Regions from separate parts of the Erwinia sp. AnSW2-5 genome, predicted to be linked through region 4. Evidence: predicted binding sites of a transcription regulator. Region 4 holds the regulator's gene; each other region holds the start of a gene.
What was found. The regulator PurR, encoded in region 4, represses purine synthesis genes. The targets are predictions, from matches to a motif close to CANGCAAACGTTTGCNTG.
Positions count from the first base shown of each region.

Region 1 (7,476 bases), on a different contig from region 4:
CTGTGCGTCCGTTAATGCGGTTGTGGCGCGAAGGGCAGGGATCGCTGTTACAGCTCTCTGAAGAGCGGATGCGTTATGCCCATCTTCAGGAGAGCAGTGACGGTCAGCTCGATGGGCTGCGTCAGCAGCGAATCGTCCTGAAAAACGATCTGGCTGTCACCCGGCGCAAGCTCGATACGCTGACGGATATTGAACGCCGACTCTCGTCGCGCCGCTCCCCGGATGCTACTGACACTAACAGCCACGGTAATGATAAAAATAACCCGGCTGATAACTCGTCACAGGATGATGCAAATCCATGATCAAAAAGTCGGCAAGGTTACTGCTGGTAGATGATGATCCCAGCCTGTTGAAACTGCTGGGGATGCGCCTCAGTAGCGAAGGATTCAGTGTCACTACGGCAGAAAGCGGCCCGGAAGCGTTACGCGTGTTGAACCGCGATACGCTCGATCTGGTGATTAGCGATCTGCGTATGGACGAAATGGACGGTATGGCGCTGTTCGCTGAAATTCAGAAGCTCCAGCCTGGCATGCCGGTGATTATTCTCACCGCCCACGGTTCCATACCGGATGCGGTGGCGGCAACGCAGCAGGGTGTGTTCAGTTTCCTCACGAAACCGGTCGATCGTGACGCTTTGTATAAAGCGATTGATGACGCCCTGGTACATCGGGCACCCACCCGCGATGAAGCCTGGCGCGAAAGTATTGTCACCCGTAGCCCGCTGATGCTGCGTCTGCTGGAGCAGGCGCGCATGGTGGCGCAGTCGGATGTCAGCGTACTGATTAACGGACAGAGCGGAACCGGCAAAGAAGTGCTGGCGCAGGCCATCCACGCGGCCAGCCCGCGTGCGGGTAAAACCTTTATCGCCATTAACTGCGGTGCGTTACCGGAACAGCTGTTGGAATCCGAACTTTTCGGTCATGCGAAAGGGGCCTTTACTGGTGCTGTCAGCAGTCGTGAAGGGCTGTTCCAGGCCGCCGAGGGCGGCACGCTGTTCCTCGATGAAATTGGCGACATGCCGCAGGCGTTGCAGGTGAAATTACTGCGCGTCTTGCAGGAGCGTAAGGTGCGCCCGCTTGGTAGTAACCGCGACCTCGACATTGATGTGCGTATTATTTCTGCTACCCATCGAGATCTGCCGAAAGCGATGGAAAAGAAAGAGTTTCGCGAAGATCTGTTTTATCGTCTCAACGTGGTGAATCTGAAGATCCCGGCACTGCATGAGCGGGCAGAGGATATCCCCCTGCTGGCTAACCATCTGCTGAAGCAGTCGGCTGCACGGCACAAACCGTTTGTCCGTAGCTTCTCCACCGATGCGATGCGACGTCTGATTGCCGCCGCGTGGCCAGGGAACGTCAGGCAACTGGTCAATGTGATTGAACAGTGCGTTGCGCTGACTTCCGCGCCGGTGATTGGCGAGGCGCTGGTGGAACAGGCGCTGGCAGGGGAAAACACCGCGCTGCCTACCTTTGCCGAAGCCCGTAACCAGTTTGAACTCAATTATTTGCGCAAACTGTTACAGATGACCAAAGGCAATGTGACAAATGCGGCAAGGCTGGCGGGGCGCAACCGCACTGAGTTCTATAAACTGTTATCGCGTCACGAGTTGGATGCTGCCGATTTTAAAGAATAATTTTCACTGCGGTAACGCTGCCTGATTATGGTAGTTTAGCTGCCTGAAAAGAGACGGACGTCCGGTATACCCCAGGCATGTTCGCTCTGCTGCCAGTGCGCAGGCAGACTGAGAGTCACGGGTATATAGTTAACTGATTATCCGTCCGGGCACGGAGGGAGAGAAAAGGGTCTGCCATGAAAAAAATTGATGCAATTATCAAACCGTTCAAACTGGATGACGTGCGTGAAGCGCTGGCGGAAGTCGGCATCACCGGGATGACCGTGACTGAAGTGAAAGGCTTTGGTCGTCAGAAGGGCCACACTGAGCTGTATCGTGGGGCAGAGTACATGGTCGATTTTCTGCCAAAAGTGAAAATCGAAATCGTGATTGCGGACGACATCGTGGATACCTGCGTTGATACCATCATGCGTACAGCGCAGACCGGTAAAATCGGCGATGGTAAAATCTTCGTGTTCGACGTTGCGCGTGTGGTACGTATTCGTACCGGCGAGGAAGACGAAGAAGCGATCTGATTGTCGTTTCCGGGTCCCCAACGGGCTGACCGCATTGTGCGGTCAGCCCGTTTGCATTTACAGGGCTTTATGCGGGCCAAACACTTCGTAGTGGATGTGCTCTTTCTTCACGCCCAGCTCAAGCAGCCGTTTTTCTTCCTCTGCCATAAATGCCAGCGGTCCGCAGAGATAATAGTGCATAGCGGGATCGCTGATGCGTGCTTCCAGCGGCAGCAGGTTCATCAGCCCAAGCTGGTGGTATTTCCCTTCATCCTGCGCCTGCGGATAGTTGTACCAGATATGCTGCCAGAAGTCCGGCAGCTGTGCGCCCAGCGTGGTCACTTCCTCAGCGAAAGCATGGCTGGCACCATTTTCAGTGGCGTGCAGCCATTGCACTGTCGCGGGATGTTTGTCCTTCGCCAACTGGCTCAGCATCGCCAGCATGGGCGTCAGGCCTACGCCACCAGATATCAGCGTTACCGGCGTCTCAGCCGTAATATCAAGGAAGAAATCCCCGGCAGGGGGCGCCAGATGGACGCGCTGGCCGGGCTGTTGCTGATGCAACCAGCTGGACATGACGCCGCCTTCTTCATGGCGCACGGCAATACGATAGTCGCGGCCATTGGGCGCGCGCGTCAGGGAATACTGGCGGATCTCCTGATTATCGAAAGCGGGGTCTTTCACCCATACCGCCAGATACTGCCCGACTTTATAGTCTGCGACCGGTTGGCCATCGACGGGCGTCAGGGTAAAGCTCTTGATCACTGAACTCTGCGGGACGATCTCGCTGATAACAAATTCGCGCTCACCGCCGCGCCAGCCGCCCACTTTCTCCTCTGTCGCTTCATAAATCTGCTCTTCACGCTGAACAAAAATCCCTGCCAGCACGCCGTAAGCTTTACCCCATGCTGCCAGCGCGTCTTCACCCGGATGCAGCAGTTCATCAATGCTCGCCAGCAGATGCTCACCCACGATCGGATAGTGGTCGGGACGGATAGCAAAACTGGTGTGCTTCTGGGCGATTTTCTCTACGGCCGGGCCTAATGCGGCCAGTTTATCCAGATTGCTGGCGTAGGCGCAGATGGCATTAAACAGCGCTTCCGGCTGATTACCCGTAATCTGATTACTCATATTGAAGATGTCTTTCAGCTCAGGATTGTGAGCAAACATCCGTTGATAGAAATGTGAGGTCAGACGAGGGCCGATTGCAGTAACGGCGGGGATAGTGGATTTAACGATGGCAATGGTTTGGCTGTCCAGCATGGTGTGCTCCTTAGCAGGGATTTAAACATGTATTTTAAATGCATGTTATGCGCAACGCGTCGTGCTGTAAATACACCTTTAGAGCCAGAGGGTATTGTCTCCGCACGTTATGTACGGTCTTGTTGAAAAAACAGCATCTGTCAGATGAGGAGAATTCCTTATCAGGCTCTTGAAATAAAACGTAACTAACCCTTGCCATATCTGAAGCCAATCGTTTGCGTAAAAAGGCGGTCGTGAAGCTATTCAACAGGTGCATAAACAGTTTAAACTGTTGCCCATCGTTCCCCGGTGGGGGGCATTCATTATTGCAAGTCAGTTGAGCCAGGAGATGCAGATGTTAAAACGTGAAATGAACATTGCCGATTACGATGCCGATTTATGGCAGGCGATGGAGCAGGAGAAAGTGCGTCAGGAAGAGCACATCGAGCTGATTGCTTCAGAAAACTACACCAGCCCACGTGTCATGCAGGCTCAGGGATCTCAGTTGACTAACAAGTACGCTGAAGGTTATCCGGGCAAACGCTATTACGGTGGTTGTGAGTATGTGGATATCGTTGAGCAACTGGCCATCGACCGTGCTAAAGCGCTGTTTGGTGCAGACTACGCCAACGTGCAGCCGCACTCAGGTTCTCAGGCTAACTTCGCTGTGTACACCGCGCTGCTGCAGCCGGGTGATACCATTCTGGGTATGAACCTGGCACACGGTGGTCACCTGACTCACGGTTCTCCGGTGAACCTGTCTGGTAAACTGTATAACGTTATCCCTTACGGCATCGACGAAACCGGTAAAATCGATTACAACGAAATGGCTGAGCTGGCGAAAAAACACCAACCGAAAATGATCGTGGGTGGTTTCTCTGCTTATTCTGGCGTGTGCGACTGGGCAAAAATGCGTGAAATCGCAGATGCTGTAGGCGCTTACCTGTTTGTTGATATGGCGCACGTTGCCGGTCTGATCGCGGCTGATGTTTACCCTAGCCCGGTGCCTCATGCGCACATCGTAACGTCAACCACGCACAAAACCCTGGCGGGTCCACGTGGCGGCCTGATCCTGGCGGCTGGCGGTGACGAAGATCTGTACAAAAAACTGAACTCTGCTGTCTTCCCTGGTGGCCAGGGCGGCCCGCTGATGCACGTTATCGCGGGTAAAGCTGTCGCGTTCAAAGAAGCGATGGAGCCTGAGTTCAAAACCTACCAGCAGCAGGTGGCTAAAAACGCTAAAGCGATGGTAGACGTGTTCCTGACACGCGGCTACAACGTGGTCTCTGGCGGTACACATAACCACCTGTTCCTGCTGGACCTGGTAGACAAAAATCTGACCGGTAAAGAAGCGGACGCAGCCCTGGGCCGTGCCAACATTACCGTGAACAAAAACAGCGTGCCAAACGATCCGAAGAGCCCGTTTGTGACTTCAGGTATTCGTATCGGCTCCCCGGCAGTGACCCGTCGCGGCTTCAAAGAAGCAGAAGTACGCGAACTGGCAGGCTGGATCAGCGATATTCTCGACAATATCAATGATGAAGGCGTCAGCGAGCGCGTGAAGAAACAGGTTCTGGAAATCTGTGCACGCTTCCCGGTCTACGCATAAATGAATAGCCCCCTGCCTTCTCTTCCCTGAGATCGCGAGAATAAAATAGCGGGACACGAAAGTGTCCCGCTATTTTTTTATCCAATGCAGCGGTGTACATTAGCCTCCACTTTGTCGGAGGGAAAATGACGATACGCTCCACGTACTGGCTTGGACTCAGCTACTTCACCTATTTCTTCGCCTATGGCGTCTATTTACCGTTCTGGGGCGTTTGGCTAAAAGACAGCGGCCTGCAACCGGAAAAAATTGGCCTGCTGCTGGGCTGCGGCATGATTGCCCGCTTTGCCGGTAGCCTGCTTATCGCCTCACGCGTCACCAACCCTTCACGACTGATTAGCGTCCTGCGCCTGCTGGCGTCGCTGACGCTGCTGTTTGCATTAGGCTTCTGGGCGGGTTCCCAGTGGGTGTGGCTGCTGCTGGTGATGGTCGGGTTCAATCTGTTCTTCTCGCCGCTGGTGCCGTTGAGCGATGCGCTGGCCTCCACCTGGCAGCGCCAGATCGCTCTGCCTTACGGTCCGGTGCGATTATGGGGTTCCCTGGCGTTTGTGATCAGCTCGGCGCTGACCGGTGTGCTGGTGACGCACTTTTCCTATCACGCCATCCTGATGCTGCTGTGTGTCGGATGCGGGGCGATGATCGCAGGTATGATGCTGCGCCCGGCGGTGATGCCACTGGGGACGGAAAAACAAACCGAGCATAGCGGTTGGGCGCAGTGGAAGCAGATGCTCGGTGAAACCGCCGTCTGGCGCTTCCTGCTGTGCGTGACGCTGATGCAGGGGGCGCATGCCGCCTATTACGGGTTCAGTGCTATTTACTGGCAGGAGGCAGGCTACTCGTCGAGCATTGTGGGCTATTTGTGGTCTCTTGGCGTGGTGGCTGAAATCGTGGTGTTTGCCGCCAGCAACAAACTGTTCCGCCGCTGGAGCGCGCGCGATCTGCTGTTGCTCTCCTGCGTGTGCGCTGTTTTACGCTGGAGCATGATGGCGTCGTCCACGGAGCTGGGCTGGCTGGTCGCCGCACAAATCCTGCACTGTGGCAGTTTTACCATTTGTCACCTGGCGGCGATGCGCTTTATCGCTGCGCGCGACGGCGGCGAGGTGATCCGCCTGCAGTCAGTCTACTCCGCGCTGGCGATGGGCGGCGGTATTGCTCTGATGACCATGGTGTGCGGTGTGTTGTTCCAGCATCTGCAAGGCGGCGTGTTCTGGGTGATGGCGCTGCTGGTGGTGCCTGTGCTGTTCCTGCGGCCAAAAGTGACCTGATCAGGACTCCAGCAGCAGGCGAATACTGCGCTGCTGGTGTTCGCCCAGCGGCAGTTCAGCATGGATCAGCGGTGGTGAATAGAGTGGCAGCGGTGTGGCATAAGGCGTGATCACCAACGCGATCCCTTTCGGGGCACTGTGGCGCTGAAAGTCGGCGACATCCTGGTACTTAATCGTCAGTGGCAGCAGCGTCAGTTCACGTAGCTGCTGCTCAACCTGCTGCTCCAGTTCGCTATCACGACCAATCAATAACAGGACCTGCTTCTCCTGCAGGGCACTTTCCTGTATCAGCCATGCGCCAAAAATAATCGCAATCAGCCCCATCTCTTCATCGGTGAACTGCACGCGGTATTGCTGCTCCAGAGCGGCGATAGCCTCACGCGTGGTACGCAGCAGACGTGGATACTGCTGGGCGATATCGTCAACCAGGCTGTGATCGATGCCGATGGAAAACAGAGTACGTTCCAGCGCCTGCGCCAGATGCGTATAAAGTTGCGCACTCAACCCCGCGTCATTACTGAATACCATGCCAGACAACGCCTGAAAACGCTGAATTAACAGTTCCACGGACTGGATAAGTTGGCGCTCATGACCGCTGAGGGGGGTGTGTATCTGCGGAATATGCAGCTGGCTGAAGAGCAGTGCGAGTAGCGCAACCTCATTAACGTCCACCTGATAGCCGCGTTTACTCCAGCAGCGGGCAATCGCCTGCGCCAGGGGGAACTCGGATTTCCCTTTGAGCCAGTGCATCTGCTGTGCGGTAAAGTCCGGCTGACAGTGCCAGGCGAGAGCATAGCGCAGCCAGACCTGTAACAATTGACTATCGCGGGCGCTGAACTCGCGGTCCAGATGAAGTGCGCAATACTGGATCAGCGCCGCCAGATTATGCTCATCGTGCAAGGCCTTATCCACTGGCAGTGTCTGAAGCTGCCGTTTGATGGCGGAGGAAAAGTCGTTGTGGATAAACCCCGGAGACAGCCGCAATGCCCGCCGTAAGTTATGCAGCAGGCACAGGCGCTGGTCTACATGCGTTCCACAAAGGTGCAACGCGCCCAGTTCATCCTGCTCAATGGCAAGATGGTGATAGCGCTGGATTTCCTCTGCCACCTCCGCTATATCTTGCCGGGTTACGGCGTGATCCACACCGTTAAGCTGGCAAACCGATTCCACCGTGACGATGGATTCAGGCAGGCAGAGCATTAAAAGCAGGTGGCAACGGCGCTGTGGGCTGGAGAG
Region 1 is NZ_JBJGXA010000034.1:76,666-84,141, forward strand. It holds gene qseG (two-component system QseEF-associated lipoprotein QseG) at 1-302, shown strand, start outside; gene glrR (two-component system response regulator QseF/GlrR) at 299-1,633, shown strand; gene glnB (nitrogen regulatory protein P-II) at 1,810-2,148, shown strand; gene hmpA (NO-inducible flavohemoprotein) at 2,206-3,390, opposite strand; gene glyA (serine hydroxymethyltransferase) at 3,725-4,978, shown strand; gene ACFL9S_RS20225 (3-phenylpropionate MFS transporter) at 5,104-6,240, shown strand; gene csiE (stationary phase inducible protein CsiE) at 6,241-7,476, opposite strand, start outside.
Region 1: a site for PurR is predicted at 3,595-3,612, ahead of glyA (serine hydroxymethyltransferase). Genes of this name have one in related genera too.

Region 2 (7,476 bases), on a different contig from region 4:
TGTTCCCGGATGAAATTTACGTTTTCACCCCGGAAGGGCGTATTGTCGAATTACCCGCGGGTGCCACACCGGTGGACTTTGCCTACGCGGTTCACACCGACATCGGCCATGCCTGCGTCGGTGCTCGCGTTGACCGCCAGCCTTATCCCCTGTCGCAGTCGCTGACCAGCGGCCAGACCGTGGAAATCATTACTGCACCGGGTGCTCGCCCGAATGCCGCCTGGCTGAACTTTGTCGTCAGCTCCAAAGCACGCGCCAAAATCCGCCAGTTGCTGAAAAACCTTAAGCGTGATGACTCCGTCAGCCTCGGTCGTCGTCTGCTTAATCATGCCCTGGGTGGCAGCCGTAAACTGGCAGAGATCCCTGAAGCCAACGTCCAGCATGAGCTGGAGCGCATGAAGCTGGCGTCACTTGACGATCTGCTGGCTGAAATCGGCCTGGGTAACGCGATGAGTGTCGTTGTGGCGAAAAACCTGCAACAGAACGACCAGAATGCGCCAGCAACCAGCGGTTCGCGCAGCAAGCTGCCGATCAAAGGGGCTGATGGCGTGTTGATCACCTTTGCCAAATGCTGCCGACCGATCCCTGGTGACCCGATTGTCGCACACGTCAGTCCCGGCAAAGGTCTGGTTGTGCATCACGAATCCTGCCGTAATATCCGTGGCTACCAGAAAGAGCCAGAAAAATACATGGCGGTAGAGTGGGATAAAGTGACCGAGCAGGAGTTTGTCGCCGAGATTAAGGTGGATATGTTTAACCACCAGGGCGCACTGGCCAACCTGACTGCGGCGATCAATACCGCGGGTTCCAACATTCAGAGCCTGAACACCGAAGAGAAAGATGGTCGTGTGTACAGCGCCTTTATCCGTCTGACGGCGCGCGATCGTGTGCATCTGGCGAATATCATGCGTAAAATCCGCGTGATGCCGGATGTAATCAAAGTGCACCGCAACCGCAATTAAGGGATTGACGGAGCGGGTCTCCGTCTTTTCCTGCTCCCCGATCGCCGGTCTGACGGAATGACTTATTTTTAGGGAGTCTGCTTCGCATGAATGCTCAACGTTATGCCCGCATCCGCGCAATGCTTGCCGCCCGTCAGCACGATCTGACGGTGTGTATGGAGCAGGTGCATAAACCTCATAACGTTTCGGCGGTGATCCGTACCGCTGATGCCGTCGGCGTACACGAAGTCCACGCGGTGTGGCCGGGCAGCCGTATGCGCACCATGGTCTCTTCCGCTGCGGGCAGCAACAGCTGGGTGCAGGTTAAAACCCACCGCACGATTGCCGACGCCGTTACACACCTGAAAGACCAGAACATGCAGATTCTGGCGACCAACCTTTCCGATAAAGCCGTCGATTTCCGCGAAATCGACTACACCCGCCCCACCTGCATTCTGATGGGACAGGAAAAAACAGGCATCACTCAGGAAGCACTCGACCTCGCCGATCAGGACATTATCATTCCGATGATTGGTATGGTGCAGTCACTGAATGTATCCGTCGCCTCTGCCTTGATCCTCTATGAAGCCCAGCGCCAGCGACAAAATGCCGGAATGTATCTGCGCGAAGAGAGCACGCTGGAATACAGTGAGCAGCAGCGCCTGCTGTTTGAAGGTGGCTACCCGGTGCTGGCCCGCGTGGCAAAGCATAAAGGACTGCCCTACCCGGAAATCAACAATCGGGGTGAAGTGGTTGCTGACCCGGAATGGTGGGCCACAATGCAGTCCCGGGCGCGTAAATAATGCAGGGCCGCCTGCTGGATGCAGTGCCGCTTAACACGCTATCGGGCGTGGGTGCCAGCCAGACGGCGAAACTGGCCAAGCTGGGCCTGCTGACCGTGCAGGATTTACTGTTGCACCTGCCCATGCGCTATGAAGATCGTACCCAACTGTATGCGATTAACGACCTGCTGCCGGGGATTTATGCCACGGTTGAAGGTGAAGTGCTGCATAGCGATATCTCGTTTGGCCGCCGTCGAATGCTGACCTGTCAGATCAGTGATGGTAGCGGTGTGCTGACCCTGCGCTTCTTTAACTTCAATGCAGGCATGAAAAACAGCCTCGCCACCGGGCGCCGCGTCACCGCTTACGGTGAGATAAAGCGTGGTCAGCGCGGCGCAGAAATCATCCATCCCGAATATAAGGTGCAGGGCGATCACAGCGTTACTGAGCTTCAGGAAACGCTGACACCGGTTTACTCCACCACCGAAGGGATACGCCAGGCAACGCTACGCAACCTGACCGATCAGGCATTAACCCTGCTGGATACCTGCGCTATCGCTGAACTGCTGCCGCCGGAACTGAGCCAGGGATTGATCAGCCTGCCCAACGCGCTACGTACCCTGCACCGTCCGCCGCCAGATATGGCGCTGGCCGATCTCGACAGCGGTACCCATCCGGCGCAGCGACGTCTGATTATGGAAGAACTGCTGGCGCATAACCTCAGCATGCTGGCGGTACGTGCCGGGGCACAGCGCTATCATGCGCTGCCGATGGAGGCCCGCCACAGCCTGAGTGAAAAACTGCTGGCAGCGCTGCCCTTCAAACCCACCAATGCGCAGGCACGGGTGGTACGCGAAATTGAAACCGATCTTGCCCACGACTATCCGATGATGCGTCTGGTACAGGGTGACGTGGGTTCCGGTAAAACGCTGGTTGCCGCGCTGGCTGCACTGAATGTCATTGCTTACGGCAAGCAGGTGGCGCTGATGGCGCCAACCGAACTGCTGGCAGAGCAGCATGCGAATAATTTCCGCCAGTGGTTCGCTCCGCTGGGGCTGGAAGTGGGCTGGCTGGCGGGTAAGCAGAAAGGCAAAGCGCGCATCGCGCAGCAGGAAGCGATTGCCAGCGGTCAGGTCTCGATGATTGTCGGCACCCACGCTATTTTCCAGGAGCAGGTGCAGTTTAACGGCCTTGCGCTGGTGATTATCGATGAACAACACCGCTTTGGCGTTCACCAGCGTCTGGCTCTGTGGGAAAAAGGTGAGGAGCAGGGCTTCCATCCACATCAGTTGATCATGACCGCCACGCCCATCCCACGAACGCTGGCGATGACCGCCTATGCCGATCTGGATACGTCCACCATCGACGAACTGCCGCCAGGCCGTACGCCGGTGACGACAGTCGCCATTCCGGACACACGCCGCGCCGATATTATTGCCCGCGTGAAAGGTGCCTGCGGCAGCGAAGGCCGCCAGGCTTACTGGGTCTGTACCCTGATTGAAGAGTCCGAATTGCTGGAAGCCCAGGCGGCCGAGGCCACCTGGGAAGAATTGAAACTGGCTTTGCCTGAGCTGAACATCGGACTGGTGCATGGCCGCATGAAGTCACAGGACAAACAAGCGGTGATGCTGGCGTTTAAACAGGGTGAGATCCACCTGCTGATCGCCACCACCGTGATTGAGGTCGGGGTTGACGTCCCGAATGCCAGCCTGATGATTATTGAAAATCCTGAACGCCTGGGCCTCGCGCAGCTTCACCAGTTACGCGGACGCGTGGGACGTGGTGCCGTCGCCTCTCATTGTGTGCTGCTGTACAAAGCGCCATTGAGCAAAACCGCTCAGAAGCGTTTACAGGTGTTACGCGACAGCAACGATGGCTTCGTCATTGCCCAGTGCGATCTCGAAATTCGTGGCCCCGGTGAGCTACTTGGGACGCGCCAGACCGGTAACGCTGAATTTAAAGTGGCCGACCTTCTGCGCGACCAGGCGATGATCCCCGAAGTTCAGCGCGTAGCACGCCATATCCACCAGCACTATCCTGAGCAGGCGGTCGCACTGATTGAGCGCTGGCTGCCGGAAACCGAACGCTATACCAACGCTTGATCATAAATGCCCCAGATTCCTGTTAGCTGCGTTGGCAAACGATTGCTTTTACGCTAAAGAAGATTAAAATCGCCACCTTTATTGCCCCCGGAAAGCCTGAAAATGTCCGTTGAAACCCAAGATGCTGCCGCTGATCGTAGCCCTGTTGCTACCGGCAAGAGCGAACTGATTTACCGTCTTGAAGATCGTCCGCCGTTACCACAAACCCTGTTTGCGGCCTGTCAGCACCTGCTGGCGATGTTTGTTGCCGTGATTACCCCGGCACTGCTGATTTGCCAGGCGCTTGGCCTGCCTGCGCAGGATACGCAGCATATTATCAGCATGTCCCTCTTTGCTTCCGGCGTGGCATCCATTCTGCAGATCAAAACCTGGGGACCGGTGGGTTCAGGTCTGTTGTCGATTCAGGGCACCAGCTTCAACTTTGTTACGCCACTGATTATGGGTGGCCTGGCGCTGAAAAACGGCGGTGCTGACGTTCCGACGATGATGGCAGCCCTCTTCGGCACGCTGATGCTGGCCTCCTGCACGGAGATGGCACTGTCACGCGTACTGCATCTGGCGCGCCGCGTTATCACCCCGCTGGTTTCCGGTATTGTCGTGATGATTATCGGCCTGTCGCTTATCCAGGTCGGTCTGACCTCCATCGGCGGTGGTTTTGCCGCGATGAACGATCACACCTTTGGTGCGCCGAAAAATCTGCTGCTGGCGGGTGCTGTGCTGGCAGTGATTATTCTGCTGAATCGCCAGCGTAACGCCTATCTGCGCGTTGCATCGCTGGTGATTGCAATGGCGGTAGGTTACCTGCTGGCCTGGGCGATGGGCATGCTGCCGGAGAATACCACCCCGGCAAATACTGCGCTGATCACCATTCCGACCCCGTTTTATTATGGGCTGGGGATCGACTGGAACCTGCTGATCCCATTGATGCTGGTGTTTATGGTGACCTCGCTGGAAACCATTGGTGATATCACTGCCACCTCTGATGTGTCCGAACAGCCTGTCAGCGGCCCGCTGTATATGAAGCGTCTGAAAGGCGGTGTGTTAGCCAATGGCCTTAACTCGTTTGTTTCGGCGTTGTTTAATACCTTCCCCAACTCGTGCTTCGGGCAGAATAACGGCGTGATCCAGTTAACGGGCGTGGCCAGCCGCTATGTCGGTTTTGTCGTGTCACTGATGCTGATCGTGCTCGGCCTGTTCCCGGCGGTCAGTGGCTTTGTGCAGCATATTCCTGAGCCCGTCCTCGGCGGTGCCACCATCGTGATGTTCGGTACTATCGCCGCTTCCGGCGTGCGCATTGTGTCGCGCGAGCCGCTGAATCGTCGTGCGATTATGATTATCGCGCTGTCGTTAGCTGTCGGTCTGGGCGTATCGCAGCAACCGCTGATTTTACAATTTGCCCCTGACTGGCTGAAAACGCTGCTCTCCTCCGGCATTGCCGCAGGTGGTATCACGGCCATCATTCTGAATCTGGTTTTCCCACAGGAAAAATAAACCATTCCCTGTCCTGGGTCCGGGCGGTTTAATTCCGCCCGAAGCCGGGACAGGTTGAGATACGGCGATAAATCAGGCATAACAATCCATTACCAGAATTCATAGGGATGGATGTGATGAAGTTCTTCGGCAAAGTGTTACTCACCCTGCTGCTCCTGCTGCTGCTGGTGATAGTTGCCCTTTATGTGTTGCTGCAAACCCAATGGGGCGCAGGCTGGATTGGCCGTCAGGTCAGTGCCGACAGCGACTATCAACTGTCGCTCAGTAAGATGGAGCATGACTTTTCCGATCCCAGCCATCTGCTGTTAAACACTGTCTCCTTCGGCCGTAAAGGCCAGCCCGCCACGCTGGTGGCTAAACGCGTCAATCTCGGGCTTGGGCTGATCCAGTTCAGTAATCCACTCCATTTCTCCAGCATTCGTCTTGAGCAGGGAACGCTCAACCTCAGCGATAAGAGCGCGCCTCTTTCATTACAAGCCGACCGTCTGCAACTCAGCCAGATGGCGTTAAACCGCAATCAGGGTGAATGGCCGTTACAGGCGCAACGGGTTGACGGCGGTGTGATGCCGTGGAAACCGGAAGCCGGAAAGCTACTTGGCAAAGAAGCCAGCTTCCAGATGAGCGCGGGTTCGCTGACGCTGCAAGGTATTCCTGCCTCCAACGTGTTGATTCAGGGCAGTCTGAAAGGACAGCAGCTGATATTCAGTAATCTTGGCGCCGATGTGGCGCTGGGATCCGTCACCGCTAGCGCACAGCGCGATATGAAAGGCATCTGGCAGGTATCCAATCTACGCCTGAACAGCATCCGTCTTCAGAGTGATAAAAACCTCAGCGATTTCATGCAGCCGCTGCGCGCACTTCCGGCGATGCACTTTGACCGTGTTGACGTGACCGATGCTCGCCTTGAAGGACAAGACTGGGCTGTCACCGATCTCGATCTGACCTTAAAAGACCTGAATGTCAGCAATGGCGACTGGGAAAGTGATAACGGCTCACTGTCGATGAATGCCAGCAGTTTTGTAAATGGCAGCATGCAGTTGAACGATCCGATTGCCAATATGGACTTCACCGCACAGGGCGTGGCGCTGACGCAGTTCAGCTCGCGCTGGGTCAACGGACTGGTGCGGGCACAGGGAAACTGGACACGCAGTGACAAGAAACTGACGCTGGATGAACTGGTGATCGCCGGACTGGAATATACCCTGCCACTTAACTGGCGTGATCACTGGATGCAACCTCTACCCTCCTGGCTTGCGAGCGTTGAGGTGACCAAATTCAGCGCTAACCGCAACCTGATTATCGATATTAATCCGGACTTCCCGTTCCAGATGACGTCACTGGACGGTACGGGTAACCATCTGCTGATGGCGCGTCAACATCAGTGGGGCATCTGGTCAGGCGATTTGAGCGTTAATGCCGCCGAAGCCACATTTAACCGTGTCGACCTGCGTCATCCCTCGCTGGCCCTTAATGCCGGGGATAACAACATTAACGTGACGGAGATGAGTGCTTTCAGCCATGAAGGCATGCTGGAAGGCCTGGCGACGGTCAGCCAGCAACCGCAACGTGCGCTGTCGCTGACACTGAGTGGCCGCCAGGTACCCGTGGATGTGCTGCATGACTGGGGCTGGTCACAGGTGCCATTACAAGGTAACGGTAATCTCCAGCTGAAGTTGCAGGGTAATTTGTCAGCGGCACAGTCGCTGAGATCTTCCGCCAATGGCGCGCTGACGGTAACGGCAGGCGATAAATCGGTGCAGCAGACAATGCAGGCAGGCAAGGTCGCTGGCGCACAGTAATTCTCGTTCGGGGCAATATCTGCCCCGTCCGGGCTTCGCAACCTCACGCGGGTAAGGTATAGTCCGCTTTTTTACGGGGGAACTATGCTGACTAACTCATCCATTCGTCTTAACAAATACATTGGCGAGAGCGGTATCTGTTCTCGCCGCGATGCCGATCGTTACATCGAACAGGGAAATGTTTTTATTAACGGCAAGCGTGCCTCGGTGGGTGACCAGGTATTTGCCGGCGATGTGGTGAAAGTGAACGGTCAGCTTATTGAGCCGCGTAACGAAGACGATCTGGTATTGATTGCGCTGAACAAGCCTGTCGGTATTGTCAGCACCACGGAAGATGGCGAGCGCGACAACATCGTTGATT
Region 2 is NZ_JBJGXA010000016.1:107,139-114,614, forward strand. It holds gene spoT (bifunctional GTP diphosphokinase/guanosine-3',5'-bis pyrophosphate 3'-pyrophosphohydrolase) at 1-962, shown strand, start outside; gene trmH (tRNA (guanosine(18)-2'-O)-methyltransferase TrmH) at 1,049-1,744, shown strand; gene recG (ATP-dependent DNA helicase RecG) at 1,744-3,825, shown strand; gene ACFL9S_RS13760 (NCS2 family protein) at 3,928-5,316, shown strand; gene ACFL9S_RS13765 (AsmA family protein) at 5,433-7,115, shown strand; gene rluF (23S rRNA pseudouridine(2604) synthase RluF) at 7,200-7,476, shown strand, end outside.
Region 2: a site for PurR is predicted at 3,857-3,874, ahead of ACFL9S_RS13760 (NCS2 family protein). Genes of this name have one in related genera too.

Region 3 (7,476 bases), on a different contig from region 4:
CAGGCTCGTGAGTATTAATTACCCTTCATTCTTCACGCTGCAGGTGCGTTGGCTGCACCTGCTCACCCCAGCCACAGAGTGATCTATGCTCCTGGGATTCGCAGGCTGGCCGCCTTCCTGCAGCGCGAATTATTTTGGGTATAACCATTTGTTTTATTTTATTAAACGGGCGTTAACTCAAGTCAGTTAGCCCGCTCTTACCCCCCTACTCGTAAGGAAAGACCATGACTTTAAAATTAGGTGTTATCGGAACGGGCGCTATCGGCCAGGAACACATTCGTCGTTGCAGCAAAGTGCTGCAGGGTGCGCAGGTGGTGGCTGTTTCTGATATCAACGTGGACGGTGCCAAAGCGGCCCTGGCACGCATTGGTATCGAAGCGGAAGTGTTTGCTAACGGCCACGACGTGGTGAAATCACCGAACGTTGATGCCGTGCTGGTGACCTCCTGGGACCCGACGCACGAAGAGTTCACCCTGGCGGCGATTGAAGCCGGTAAGCCGGTATTCTGCGAAAAACCACTGGCGATGAGCGCGGAAGGTTGCCGTCGCATCGTTGATGCTGAAATCAAATTTGGTAAACGCCTGGTGCAGGTTGGCTTTATGCGCCCCTACGACAGCGGCTATCGTGCGCTGAAAGACGTGATCACCAAAGGTGAAATCGGTGAGCCACTGATGCTGCACTGCGCGCACCGTAACCCGACCGTGCCGGAAAACTACACCACTGACATGGCGATCACCAACACGCTGATCCACGAACTGGATGTGCTGCGCTGGCTGACCGAAGATGATTACAAATCGGTACAGGTGGTGTTCCCACGTTCGACGTCGAAAACTCACGGTAAGCTGCGTGACCCGCAGGTGGTGCTGTTTGAAACCCGTAAGGGCATTCGCATCGATGTGGAGATCTTCGTGAACTGTGCCTACGGTTACGACATTCAGTGTGAAGTGGTGGGTGAAGAAGGTATCGCCAAACTGCCAGAGCCGTCTGCCGTACAAATGCGTAAAGACGCTAAGCTATCTACATCTATCCTTACTGACTGGAAAGATCGTTTCATTGATGCCTACGATGTTGAATTGCAGGCATTTATTAACGATGCCACCGCAGGCAAGCTGACCGGGCCATCCGCCTGGGACGGCTATGCTGCTTCTGTCGCTGCCGATGCCTGCCTGAAAGCGCAGGAAAGCGGTGCGATTGAGCCGGTGGAACTGCCGCAGCGCCCGGCTTTCTACAATAACTGATTGTTAGGTTATCACCCGGACGCGCTTAACCCCCGTCGAAATGACGGGGGATCACCGTAAAACAGCGTACTGATTTATCACGGAGATTCTGATGAAAATTGCCTTTGATGTAGATGTCATTCGAGATTTGGGCATCACAAAAATGGTTCACCAGGTGGCTGACTGGGGCTACAAATATATTGAGCAGTCCCCGCATCCGCAGATCAACCCGTTCTATAAACATCCAAAAGCCAGCCGTGAAATCATCACCGAGTATAAAAACGCGCTGCGTGAGACCGGGCTGGAAATCTCCTCTTATATCGTTGTGTACCGCTGGTCCGGTCCGGACGAAGCGCGCCGTCAGGCCGCCGTCAGAAACTGGAAACGCATGATTGAAATCGCGGTTGAAACCGGTGTGCAGGTAATTAATACCGAGCTTTCGGGTAACCCGAACGAGCCTGAAATTTGCGAAGAGATGTTCTATCGCTCAATGGAAGAGCTGCTGCCTATCGTCGAACGTGAAGGTATTCGCATCGAAATCCAGTCCCATCCGTGGGATTTCTGCGAAGAGAGCAACGAAACCGCCGACATGGTGAAATCGTTCCGCAGTGAGAACGTCAAGTATCTGTACAGCGCGCCGCACACTTTCTTCTACGACAAAGGGAAAGGGGATGTGAAAAGCATGCTGGAATATTCCAGTATTGACCTGTCACACGTGCTGATCGCCGACACCATGAACCACACCAAACACTGCCGCTATATTGTGAACCCGCCTGGCGTTGACGCCACGATTCACCAGCATGTGGGTGTGGGCGAAGGGGAAGTCGATTTCCAGACGTTGTTCCAGACGCTGCGTGATATGGACTTTGCTAACCGTACGTTCAAAGTGGGTGGCGAGTCCATTATTGCCGCTTCACTGTTCGGCTACCCGGAAAAAATGAATCGTCAGGCAGTGGAAACGCGCGAACTGATCGAGCGTGAACTGCTGAGAAAATAAAGCAGGGCGGCGGTGGCCGCCCGGTGAATCTCTGAGGTAATACCATGAACAAAGATAACGTCAAACTGGCTATTGCACCGATCGGCTGGACCAACGATGACATGCCTGAGCTGGGTAGCGAGAACACCTTCCAGCAGATCGTCAGTGAAATGGCGCTGGCCGGTTTTACCGGCAGTGAAGTGGGCAGCAAGTACCCGCGCGATCCGGCTGTGCTGAAGCCGATGCTAGACATCCGTGGCATCGAGATCGTCAATGCCTGGTTCAGCACCTTCTTTGCCAACGGCGATAAAGCCAAAACCATTGATGAATTCATCAACCATCGTGATTTTCTGCATGCGATGGGGGCAAAAGTCATTGGCTGTTCAGAGCAGAGCCTGAGCATCCAGGGTACCACCAAAGCGGTACTGGAAGAGAAGCCTCACTTCACCGACGAACAGTGGCGTTTGACCGTAGAAGGTTATAACGAGCTGGCGAAACTGGCCGCTGAGAAGGGCATGACCGTCGGTCTGCATCACCATATGGGCACCGGTATTCAGACTACCGCCGAGGTGGATCGCTTTATGGCTGAGACCAACGATGATGTTTATCTGTTGTTCGATACGGGCCACGCTTACTACTCTGAAGGGTCTCAGGAAGCTATGCTGGCTATCCTGACCAAATATCTGCCGCGCATTAACCACGTGCACCTGAAAGACGTGCGTGATGAGATTGTGGCACAGGTGAAAAGCGAGAAGCTGTCATTCCTGGATGGCGTGAAGAAAGGCACCTTCACCGTTCCGGGTGATGGCGTGATTGATTTTGATCCGGTGTTTAAAATTCTCGACGATTTCGGCTACAAAGGCTGGATGGTGGTGGAAGCGGAGCAGGACCCCGCGCTGGCTAACCCGTTCGAGTATGCGGTAAAAGCACGCAAGTATATTCGCGAACATGCCGGGCTGTAACTGCCAATAAAAAGCCCCCCGCGCCAGAGGCGCGGGGGGCTTTTTTACGCCATCAGATTATTTCAGCTGAATGGTGCTGATAATGCTTTCGGCTTCGGTCTGCGCCTGCTGCTGGTTTTCCGCTGGCAGTGTGATCTGCAGTGTCAGCAGCTTATTATCGACTTTACCCAGAACCACAGAAGACCATGAAGACTGGTTATTGGCAGAGATCACGGTATCCAGCTGCTGTAACGGCTGGCCTTTCACGGTAATCGCTTTGTTGGTCACTACCTGAAGCTGTGCATCGCGGTTACGCTGCTGCGCTTCCAGACGGCCTGCCAGCACATCCAGCCCTTCGTTAGTGCTCTCACCATCAATCACGATGATCGCTTTCTGGCCTGACTCATCCGCATAGACGTGCATATTGTTCGCCTGAGTACCGAGCTTACCGCTCTTATCAGACATACCTGCCGGCAGAGTGAAGCTCAGTTTGCCATCCATCAGAGTGACATTCTGATTGGACTGACTGCTGCTGACGCCATTGTCATCGGCGGCGGCTTTCTCGTCTTTCTTGCCATCACAGGCAGTCAGTCCAGCTACCAGCAGCGCGATTCCGGCATATTTCAGTAAGTTACGCATCAGGGTTCCTTTCACATTAGTCGCGTAGAGTTTTCAGGCATTCATAGAATCGTATTCAGCGGCTAAAAGCAACTTCTACCCTTCATACTTCAGGCCGCAGCTGTGTTGGCTGCAGCTTGAATGACTGGGGTAAGTAATGATTTAAGTAATGATTATTGAATGCAGATTAACCGAAGTTGACGCGGGTGCTATTGGATTTCTCTGCTAATCGTTTCAACGCGGCATTCAGCAGGACGCCGTACGCAGGCAGGAAGAACACCATGCAGATAAGGACCTTGAAGCTGTAATCCACCAGCGCGATCTCAACCCAGTTCGTCGCCATAAACGGGTCCGGGCTTTTATAGAAGGCGATAAAGAAGAAGGCCAGGGTATCACTGATATTACCGAGGAACATCGCCGCCGCCGGAGCCACCCACCATGCGGCTTTCTGGCGCAGGCGGTTGAACACGTGGATATCGAGGATCTGGCCGAGCGCATAGGCCATAAAGCTGGCGCAGGCGATGCGGGCAACAAACAGATTCATCTCTTTCAGCGCCGCAAGGCCCTGCCATTCACCCTGATAAAACAGGGCGGAAATGGTGTAGGAGATAAACAGAGCCGGGATCATCACAGCGAGGATAATGCGTCGTGCCAGTGGGGCACCGAAAATCCGTACCGTCAGGTCAGTCGCCAGGAAGATAAACGGGAAGCTGAAAGCGCCCCAGGTGGTGTGCAGGCCAAAGAATGCCACCGGTAGCTGTACCAGATAGTTACTGGAGGTGATCACCAGCAAATGGAAAAGGGACAGCCAGACCAGCGCGTGGGTGCGCTGACGCGTAGAAAAAGCGATCATTGTTGTAAGCCTTTTTAGATTGGGGTGAGGGAACCCATGAAAATTTGTCTGTGTTTCGCTCAGGCGAATTCGCGGCATATTACCGTTTTGACCTGCTAATGCAATGGTTAATTTTAGCGCAAACGTTATCGTTGCAGGCAATCCTTGCACGCGCACCGACTGGCGCTAAAATAGGCGCCGTCCGTTACATAATTACTGAGAATATCATGAGCGACCTTTTCGCCAATCCCGACCAGACCCTTGATGCGCTGGGCCTGCGCTGCCCGGAACCGGTGATGATGGTGCGCAAGACCGTGCGCCATATGCAGGACGGTGAAACCCTGTTGATTATCGCTGATGACCCGGCTACCACGCGCGATATCCCGGGTTTCTGCCGTTTTATGGAGCATACGCTGGTGGCACAGAACACCGATGTCCTGCCTTACCAGTTTTTGCTAAAGAAAGGAATGTAGGGATCCCCCCATCGCTGTTCGTACAGGCTGACCGCGACAGACGGCCAGCCTGACTCATGAGCCTTGATCACCCTCCGTAGCCACCAGGCTCCGTCTCTGCGGCTGAAGCAAAGCGCGCATCTTGAGGAAAAAGCAGGGCGGCTTCCCGTCGATAACGCCCGGCAGTGTCGTGCTGCTTCTGGTGATGTAACACCTGAATCAGACTGGCGTAAACGTTCTTATCGATACGCCGTTGCAAATAGTCTTGCGCCCAGTCGCGATAATCTTCCAGCAGGTATTCATCTTGCGTGTGGTTATATCTCATCAGACCGCCCACTTGTTCATCAAAGGTAATGCGCTCCTGAAGTATCAGGCGTGACAGTGGTGGTAACGTTTTTAATGGCGTGACATCTTCCATAGCGAAACTTTCCACTTCCCTCAGTACTTGCTGCCCACGGATGGCAAAGCCGGCCAGCAGGGCAATGCTGAGTGCCATAGCCGCCATCACACCCGGCAGAAGGGGGTGACATCCGGTTGGCAGAGGATGGCTGTGAATGGCCCCCTCACTGAGGCGATCTGCCGCGGCGAGCAGCAGCAGAAAGACGACAAAATGCAACGTTGAAAGATAAAACGGAAACTCCAGCTGGGTATGGATAGCCATAGGCAGGGCGATGATACACAGCGCCGTCGGCACCCCAGCCAGGCGACCGTCAGACGCCAGCGCCAGGCGATCCCGCCTGATGGCCTGGCGGACGAGGGTCCACAGGCCATATAAAATCAATATGACGCCGACCAGCGTTATCAAGCCGCCTTCAACGACCCAAAACAATATTTCGTTATGGGGATGGCGGGCGATTTCGACGATGGAAACGGGAGGGGATTGATTCAGGCGAAAATGCTGGAAGTCATACTCAAACCCGCCATATCCCCAGCCCAGCCAGGGTTTGTCGGCAATCATTGCCAGCGTGTCGCGCAGCATGGTCCAGCGAGCCTGATTGCTGAAGGTGTGGTCAGTCAGCGGAAGCAACGACTGGCCTGAATACAGCCAGCTAGCCCCCAGTATCACTCCGGCGACCACAGCGGCTATAGCGGCGGTAGTGCGCAGAGTATTGAGTCGGCCAAAGCGCAAAAGGATCAGGGTCGCCGCCACACCGCCCAGCCAGCCCGCGCGCGACTGAATGCATACCAACAATGCTGACAGCCCCAGGAGTAACAGATGAAGGCTGGCCTGTCGCAGGCGTTCATATCGTGGTTGAGACAGGGCCAGACTGGGTAACAGCAGTAAGGCCAGGCTCAGGGCAATACCGGTAGCCAGAAAGCTGGCGAGTACGTTGGGTTGAAAGAAGGTGCCATAGATTCGACCGCTGTACATCGGCACCCAGGCACTGAGGGGGCGAAGCAGTTGCTGTGTGGCAATGACAGCCTCAACGGTGATAAGGAGCAATCCGCCGTAAACTGCCACCAGCAGGGTACCGCGACACCAGCGAAGTTGTAGCAACGAAAAGAATAGCGCGAGTCCACTGATAACCGTCGCAATGCGCCAGGCGGCGTGCGCAAAGCGAACGTCTGTGGTGTACGCCAGCGGCACCGCGAGCACCATTATTCCGGCGGTGAAGCAGGTAAGGGCGCGAGTGATCGTGAGGCTGCGTGTATTTGTGGTACGCCAAAACCAGAATATAAGCATCCCTAGAGACACGGCACAGGTTGTCAGCGCATTAATATAAAAAACCAACGTGTTTCCTTTTTACTTATTTTATGGTGCTGCACTGTGCAACAGGTTTACCGCTTCAGGTGCGCGATTTTAGTAATGATACCAGTTGTTTATGTGGTTTTTTTACTTTTTAAATTCAATAATTCTCTTATTTCTAGTGCTTTAGTTTTTTATGTCGCGATTGTGTTTTTTGCGTTTTAATGTTTCGTTTTTATGCTAAGCAGTTTTAATTCGCGAGGTTAAAATCTTTATTGTAATCTTTATAAGAAAAATCTCTTCCTGAAAATGATTTTATTTGACATCATCGCCTTCGGCACAAGGACCTGTGCATGTTTTTCCTTCTAATAAAATTATTCAATCATATTAGTGTTGTGGTTTTTTTATACATTTCAGGTCCCTGTTCTTTCTGAACTGCATAGCCTTTTTGCAATCATTTATATTTGGGAAGTTTAAATCATGAAATTTAATAAAAAAATTCTGGCTGCGGCCATGGTTTTCGGCTTAGTGCCGATGGTTAATGCTGCTGATCAGGGGCACGGTAAAATTACTTTTTCCGGTTCTATCATTGATGCTCCGTGTTCAATCGCACCTGACTCTGTTGACCAGACCGTTGAGCTGGGGCAGATTGCTAATGCCGCACTGAAAAATAGTGGTAAGTCTGCACCGCGCAACTTTGATATCAAACTGGAGAACTGTTCATTCGGTGATCCAGCAACGAAAAACAAAGTG
Region 3 is NZ_JBJGXA010000001.1:229,108-236,583, forward strand. It holds gene iolD (3D-(3,5/4)-trihydroxycyclohexane-1,2-dione acylhydrolase (decyclizing)) at 1-18, shown strand, start outside; gene ACFL9S_RS00970 (Gfo/Idh/MocA family protein) at 225-1,238, shown strand; gene ACFL9S_RS00975 (sugar phosphate isomerase/epimerase family protein) at 1,330-2,214, shown strand; gene iolE (myo-inosose-2 dehydratase) at 2,259-3,155, shown strand; gene ACFL9S_RS00985 (DcrB family lipoprotein) at 3,213-3,773, opposite strand; gene ACFL9S_RS00990 (7-cyano-7-deazaguanine/7-aminomethyl-7-deazaguanine transporter) at 3,940-4,605, opposite strand; gene tusA (sulfurtransferase TusA) at 4,812-5,057, shown strand; gene ACFL9S_RS01000 (O-antigen ligase family protein) at 5,125-6,636, opposite strand; gene ACFL9S_RS01005 (fimbrial protein) at 7,204-7,476, shown strand, end outside.
Region 3: a site for PurR is predicted at 4,721-4,738, ahead of tusA (sulfurtransferase TusA). Genes of this name have one in related genera too.

Region 4 (7,476 bases):
ATTAGAATTGGCCCAACCTTCTGCATAACCGCAGAAATCTCTTTTCTGACCGCGTTGCTGTCTTTTGTAGCGCACAAACTGTTAATGGGAACGATGCGTTTACTCATCACGCTCTTCATACTGGCTTTCACCCAGTTGTTTTTCAACATGGCGCACGCATCGCCACATACCCCTATTAATGCAAAACAGCAAAAAGCCGACAGCAACACTGCGCGTGTAGATGACCGCCGTAAGCGCCGCCCGGTAAAAGCCACCTCGACCAAAAAAATCAAAGAACCTGCCAGTAAAAAAGCCAAAGAAATTGTTAAAAAAGAGTCCTCTAAATCAGCCGGGCTCCTGCTGGCAAAAAAACTGAAAGAGAAAGAGAAGAAAAAAACCAGCGCAGCGGCCCCCGTGCGTAATGCGAAAGTGGAAAAGAAAGCACTGAGCAAAAAGCTTGCGGCCAGCAAAAAAGCGGACAAAAAACATTATGGTCGTCAGCGTGCAGGCAGCAAAACCGCCGAAGATGATAACGATGCACTCAACGCCCCGCTCAAACTCAGCAAAGCGCATCGCGCACGCTACCAGAAAGCGCGTGAAACGGCGATGAACAAGCTGATGGGCCAGCTTGGTAAACCTTATCAATGGGGTGGCACCTCGCCGAAAACCGGGTTCGACTGCAGTGGTCTGGTGTGGTACGCCTATAAGGATCTGGTAAAGTTTAAGATCCCGCGTACGGCCAATGAAATGTTCCATCTGCGCGATGCGGCTTCGATTAAGCGCGATCAGTTAGAGAAAGGTGACCTGGTCTTCTTCCGTATCAACGGGCGTGGCACCGCTGATCACGTTGGTGTCTATCTGGGTGGTGGGAAATTTATTCAGTCTCCACGGACCGGTAAAGATATTCAGGTCAGTGCGTTAAGCGAAGATTACTGGCAGGAACACTACATTGGTGCGCGCCGGATGATGACGCCTAAAACGATTCGATAATGCCTGAAGGTTCGGGAAGAGTTTCCTCCTCCCTGGCAAAACTTAATGCATCACAGCGGTAAAACTAAACGCAATAATCATCAACAGTGAACCCACAACGGTTAGTGCAGTCATTTTCATATCAGTGTTCATTCTCTCTCCTCAATAACCTTGTTTTTAGTAAGCCAACAGATTTTCCCACAGTTACCCGTAAAAATCTCGTTTTCTGTGCGCAGCCTTGTTAGAATTCCTCATTACGTTGCGCAACACCGTTGGCAACGTGTAAAAGCCAGCACTGCATGTCACTCTTCGGACGATTCACCCCCCTCCCGACCCTTTGAGACAGCACCTAAAATAATTCTGGTCGGGCAGGAATGGCTGTACCCAGGCAAACGTTTAACCAATTAGTTATCAAGAGATTATGATAACACCAGGAGTACGATTTTAATGGCAACAATTAAGGATGTGGCAAAGCGCGCCGGTGTTTCCACCACCACCGTGTCCCATGTGATTAACAAAACGCGCTTTGTAGCCGAAGAGACGCGCGAAGCGGTATGGGTTGCAATTAAAGAATTGCATTACTCCCCCAGCGCCGTAGCCCGAAGTCTGAAGGTCAACCACACCAAAACCATTGGCCTGCTGGCAACATCCAGTGAAGCGCCCTATTTTGCAGAGATCATTGAAGCAATAGAAAACCGCTGCTTTGCCAAAGGCTACACGTTGATTTTGGGCAATGCGCACAATGACCTGCACAAACAACAGGCCTATCTGTCAATGATGGCGCAGAAACGCGTCGATGGGCTGCTGGTGATGTGTTCAGAATATCCCGACACGCTGATTTCCATGCTGGAAGACAACCGTAATATTCCGATGGTCGTCATGGACTGGGGCGAGTCGCGCGGTGATTTCACGGATACCGTGCTTGATAATGCTTTTGAGGGCGGTTACCTGGCCGGGCGTTATCTGATCGAACGTGGGCACCGCGATATTGGTGCAATTCCGGGTCAGCTTGAGCGTAATACAGGCGGTGGCCGCCATGCCGGATTCCTGAAAGCACTGGCAGAAGCAGGTATCACACTGCGTGATGAATGGCTGGTGCAGGGTGACTTTGAACCTGAGTCTGGCTATCGCGCCATGCAGCAGATTTTGTCGCAAAAACAGCGCCCGACGGCCATTTTCTGTGGTGGTGATATTATGGCCATGGGCGCGATTTGCGCAGCAGATGAAATGGGTCTGCGCGTGCCGCAGGATATTTCAGTGATCGGTTATGATAACGTGCGCAACGCACGCTACTTCACGCCTGCACTGACCACTGTCCACCAGCCGAAAGAACGTCTGGGCGAAACCGCTTTTGATATGTTGCTGGACCGTATCACCAGCAAGCGCGAAGATCCGCAAACCATTGAAGTTCACCCTTCACTGATTGAGCGCCGTTCCGTTGCCGATGGTCCTTTCCGCGACTACCGCCGTTAATCGCTCAACAGCGAGGGACCGGGTTGTTCGCTCAGCCACTCTGCATTCAGGGTTTCTGTGCTGCCCAGATACTCCAGTAACCAACTCAGCGCCGGTGAGGCGCTGTGTTCAGACCAGCTGAGGTAACAGGGGCTGTCGGGAAAGGATGACGTCAGAATCACTTCTCCCAGCACGCCCTGTTGCAGCCAGGGCTGGGCAAAATGCCCCGGAACCATCCCAACACACAACCCCGCGCGCAGGCAGTCAAACGCGCTTTCCCAGTCTGGCACCACCAGTCGTCGCTGATTATCTAATGTCCATGTAGTGCGTTTCGGCAACGCACGTGAGGTGTCCTCCAACACCAGCGAGGGCCACTCACGAATTAACGTCTCACTTAACGGCCCTTGATGGCTGAGTAACGGATGCGCCGTTTTCACCACACAGCGCCAGTTAAGGCTTCCCATATCACGATAAGCAAAACGTCCTCGCACCGGGATCGCCTGAGTCGCCCCGATCGCGACATCGACGCGGCCGTCAGCCAGTGCATCCCACACACCATTGAACACTTCCGGCATGATGTGCAGCTCCATGTCGGGAAAATGCCGGTAAAAATCCACCACCAGCTGTCGGGTGCGTGCCGGGCGTACAATTCTGTCGACCGCAATATTGATTTGCCCGCGCCAGCCGTTAGCCACCTGCTGACAGCGCGTGCGGGTGACGAGCATTTTTTTGATAACAGCACGCCCCTCTTCAATGAAAACCCGCCCGGCTTCCGTTAACTCCACATCACGGTGGCGGCGTTCAAACAGACTGACGGCCAGCCACGCTTCCAACTGACGCACGGTATAACTGACAGCGGAAGGGACGCGATGAAGCTCTGCTGCCGCAGCGGTGAAGCTGCCCGTCCTCGCCACCGCGTCAACCACTTCAAGAGAATGTTCAGACCACATAGTTTGCCTTCAATATTTTTCACTGCAACCCACGAATATTAGCGTTTCACAGGCTGGTCAGCACGCGATTACACTGCACGCGTAAAAAAATTGTCTAATAAGAGTTAAAAACTATGCGTTCTAAAGGATTTATGATTTACCTTGCGCTGCTCAGCATGCTGGGCTTTCTTGCTACCGATATGTACCTTCCCGCTTTTGGCGTGATGCAACAAGATCTGCGCACCGAGGCAGGTGCCATCAGCGCCAGTCTGAGCATCTTCCTCGCCGGCTTTGCCTGCGCGCAGCTGGTCTGGGGCCCGTTGTCCGATCGCATCGGCCGTAAACCTGTATTGCTCATGGGGTTGAGTCTCTTCGCCATTGGCTGTGCGGCCATGCTGTGGGTGGAGTCGGCGTTCTGGCTGCTGGTCGTTCGCTTTGTTCAGGCCGTGGGGGTATGCGCAGCGGCGGTGAGCTGGCAGGCTCTGGTGGTTGACCGCTACACGGGTCCGCAGGCTAACCGTGTCTTTGCCACCATTATGCCCCTGGTCGCCCTCTCGCCAGCGCTGGCTCCCCTGTTGGGTGCCTGGCTGCTGCACCATTTTTCATGGCGTTCTATTTTTGTTGTCCTGTTGCTGGTCAGTCTCGCGCTACTGATCCCGACATTACGCTTATCGTCGCGCCCGGCAGACGACCACGTCGCCGTTAAGCCTCGCGCACCCGGCTTCCTCACCTTGCTGAAGTCGCCTGTTTACAGCGGTAACGTGTTAATTTACGCGGCATGTTCAGCCAGTTTTTTCGCCTGGCTCACCGGTTCACCGTTCATTCTGGGTAACCTCGGTTTATCCCCTGCTGATATTGGACTCAGTTATGTTCCGCAAACAGCAGCGTTTCTGATCGGCGGGTTTGGCTGCCGCGCGCTGTTGAACCACTTTGCCGGGCGTCAGTTCCTGCCATGGCTGCTGGCCTTCTACAGTGTCAGCATTCTCGCGCTCTACTTTATCTCTCAGCAGCCGCAACCTTCGTTGTTTGCATTGCTGCTGCCGTTCTGTGGAATGGCGATGGCAAATGGTGCGATCTATCCAGTTGTGGTGTCCAGTGCGTTGCTGCCCTTCCCCCAGGCAACCGGTAAAGCCGCAGCCTTGCAGAATATGTTGCAGCTCGGCCTCTGCTTCTTCGCCAGCCTGGCAGTGTCAACATGGATTGAATCCCCGCTGCACACCACCACGCTGGTGATGGCAGGAACGATTGTCCTCGCTGTCGTTGGCTACGTTGTCCAGCGCGCGGCGGAGCAAAAACAGGCCCATCTGAATGCACCGGGCCAGGTAGAGTCCTGTGAAAACACTTAGTTAGCGCCCTAACAATAATGCGTTGAATATTACCTTGTGTGGGCATATACTTTTCAGCGCACTATAAAATAACAACTTAACAACATTTTTAAGTGGACGATGGCGTTTTGCCGTCGTCCACTGTTGGATCCTGACAGGGTTGTCATGGAGTTGTTCCGCGTGACTACGTTACGACCGCTGCCAGTTTCGCATCAAACCTCTTTTTTAACGTCGGATATCAGACTGCGGCATTCGCCGTAAGTGCTCTCACCGGCCTGTAGAAATTGACGATTCTGTTTCTCAGGTTTTAATCACACAGGGTGATGGAGAAGCTATGAGTTCATCGTGTATTGAAGAAGTGAGCCTGGATGACAACCCGTGGTATCGAATCGTCCAGGAAATGTTGAGTCAGGCCAGTATCGAAATCAATGGTTCCCGTCCCTGGGATATCCAGATCACCAACCCCGATTTTTTTAAACGCGTTCTGCAGGAAGGATCGCTGGGATTAGGTGAAAGTTATATGGATGGCTGGTGGGAATGCGAACGCCTGGATATCTTTTTCCAGCGGGTGCTACAGTCAAAGTTAGATCAGCAAATCCCCCGTCATTTCCGCGACACATTACGTGTTGTGGCTTCTCGCCTCACTAATTTGCAGTCACGCAAACGCGCGTGGATTGTCGGCAAAGAGCATTATGACCTGGGTAACGATCTCTTTACCCGCATGCTCGATCCTTACATGCAATACTCCTGCGGTTACTGGAAAGAAGCCCATACGCTGGAAGAGGCGCAGGAAGCCAAATTGCAGATAATCTGCAAAAAACTTCAGCTGGAGCCGGGTATGTCGTTGCTGGATATTGGCTGTGGCTGGGGAGGTCTGGCGGAATATGCCGCGCGTCACTTTAGCGTCCGCGTGGTGGGAGTGACCATTTCCGCTGAGCAACAGAAGCTGGCGCAACAACGCTGTGACGGGCTGGATGTCACGATCTTGCTTCAGGATTACCGCGATCTGTCCGAGCAGTTCGACCGCATCGTCTCTGTCGGGATGTTTGAGCATGTTGGGCCGAAGAATTACGCCACCTATTTTGATGTGGTAAACCGTAATCTGAAACCTGAAGGGATATTTCTGCTGCATACCATTGGTGCCAACAAAACCAACAATAATGTTGACCCGTGGATCGACAAATACATTTTCCCTAATGGCTGTCTGCCATCGGTGCGTCATATTGCCGCAGCCAGTGAACCCTGGTTCGTGATGGAGGACTGGCACAATATTGGGGCTGATTATGATGTCACGTTGATGCACTGGTATCAGCGTTTTATTAGCGCCTGGCCACAGCTTTCGGACAAATACGGTGAACGTTTCAAAAGGATGTTCACGTACTATCTGAATGCCTGTGCGGGTGCGTTTCGTGCAAGAGATATTCAACTCTGGCAGGTGGTATTTACCCGCGGTAAACAAGGCGGGCTGCGCGTTGCGCGCTAGGTGATATCACATTCTGCAGGGGCGACGTCATGTCGCCCCTTTTTATGACATTACGCTTTCGGACTCTCCGCCTGCTGCTCTCTGGCTGCGGCGGCCAGTAATGATGCTTCACGCTGAGCCAGAACGCGCTCAACGGTTTCCACAATCGCCTGCGTGTGCGGGTCGATCTCAATATTCACACGATGCCCCAGGCGTTTGCTGCCGAGAGTGGTGCGCAGCAGTGTTTCGGGGATCAGATGAACGCAGAATTTTGTGCGCGTCACCTCGCCTACCGTCAGGCTGATACCGTCGATGCCAACAAATCCTTTATGCAGGATATATTTCATCTGACTGGCATCCTGCGGTTTAAACCAAATTTCGCGATTATTTTCCGAAGTCAGTATTTTGCTAATCTCAGCAGTGGTCATAATATGACCAGACATCAAATGACCACCAATTTCATCGCTGAATTTTGCGGCACGCTCAACGTTAACGGTATCACCGACTTTCAGATCACCCAGATTGGTAATACGCAGCGTTTCTTTTACCAGATCAAAGCTAACGCGGTCGCCATCAACTTCTGTCACCGTCAGGCAACAACCATTATGGGAAACGGACGCCCCCAGTTCCAGCCCGGGCAATAATGCCTCCGGCATTTTGATAACGTGGGTACGAAAATTAGGTTTTTCGTCAATGTCCAGCACCTCCGCGGTGCCCTGCACAATACCGGTAAACATAGCTTTGCCTCAATCAATGTGTTTTCGCTGCAGTTAGTTTGCCCTGGCAACGCAACAAAACCAAATAAAGTACAGTTTAATTGCGTGACATAAAGAGCGATTCTTTTATCAGAAGATTGGCTATTTCTAGCACTGACACTAGAATGTACCGCCTGCTCTGCTGGCATCATCGCAAATGCCGTTTATTTCTTCAGCAGTGTCTTTCATCATTCAGCTCCCCAATGGATTTCGCGTTGCAGTAAACCGGCGCGAAACATAGCGGAAAAATAAAAAGGTGTATGTGTGCAGAAGTACCTCTTAGAGGCGCGTCAGTTATTAGCCCTTGCTATCCCGGTGATCCTTGCGCAGGTTGCGCAAACCGCCATGGGCTTTGTTGATACCGTAATGGCCGGTGCCGTTAGCGCCACGGATATGGCCGCCGTTGCAGTAGGAACCTCAATCTGGTTACCTTCCATTCTTTTTGGTCACGGTTTGATCCTGGCGCTGACACCGATAGTGGCTCAGCTTAATGGCTCAGGCAGACGTGAACGCATTGCACACCAGGTTCGCCAGGCTTACTGGCTGGCCGCAATGGTTTCTGTACTGATCATGGTGGTGCTGTATAACGCCGGATACCTGATCGG
Region 4 is NZ_JBJGXA010000023.1:46,787-54,262, reverse strand. It holds gene ACFL9S_RS16035 (C40 family peptidase) at 94-969, shown strand; gene ACFL9S_RS16030 (YnhF family membrane protein) at 1,012-1,089, opposite strand; gene purR (HTH-type transcriptional repressor PurR) at 1,396-2,421, shown strand; gene punR (DNA-binding transcriptional activator PunR) at 2,418-3,350, opposite strand; gene punC (purine nucleoside transporter PunC) at 3,464-4,675, shown strand; gene cfa (cyclopropane fatty acyl phospholipid synthase) at 4,989-6,137, shown strand; gene ACFL9S_RS16005 (riboflavin synthase subunit alpha) at 6,188-6,853, opposite strand; gene ACFL9S_RS16000 (MATE family efflux transporter) at 7,136-7,476, shown strand, end outside.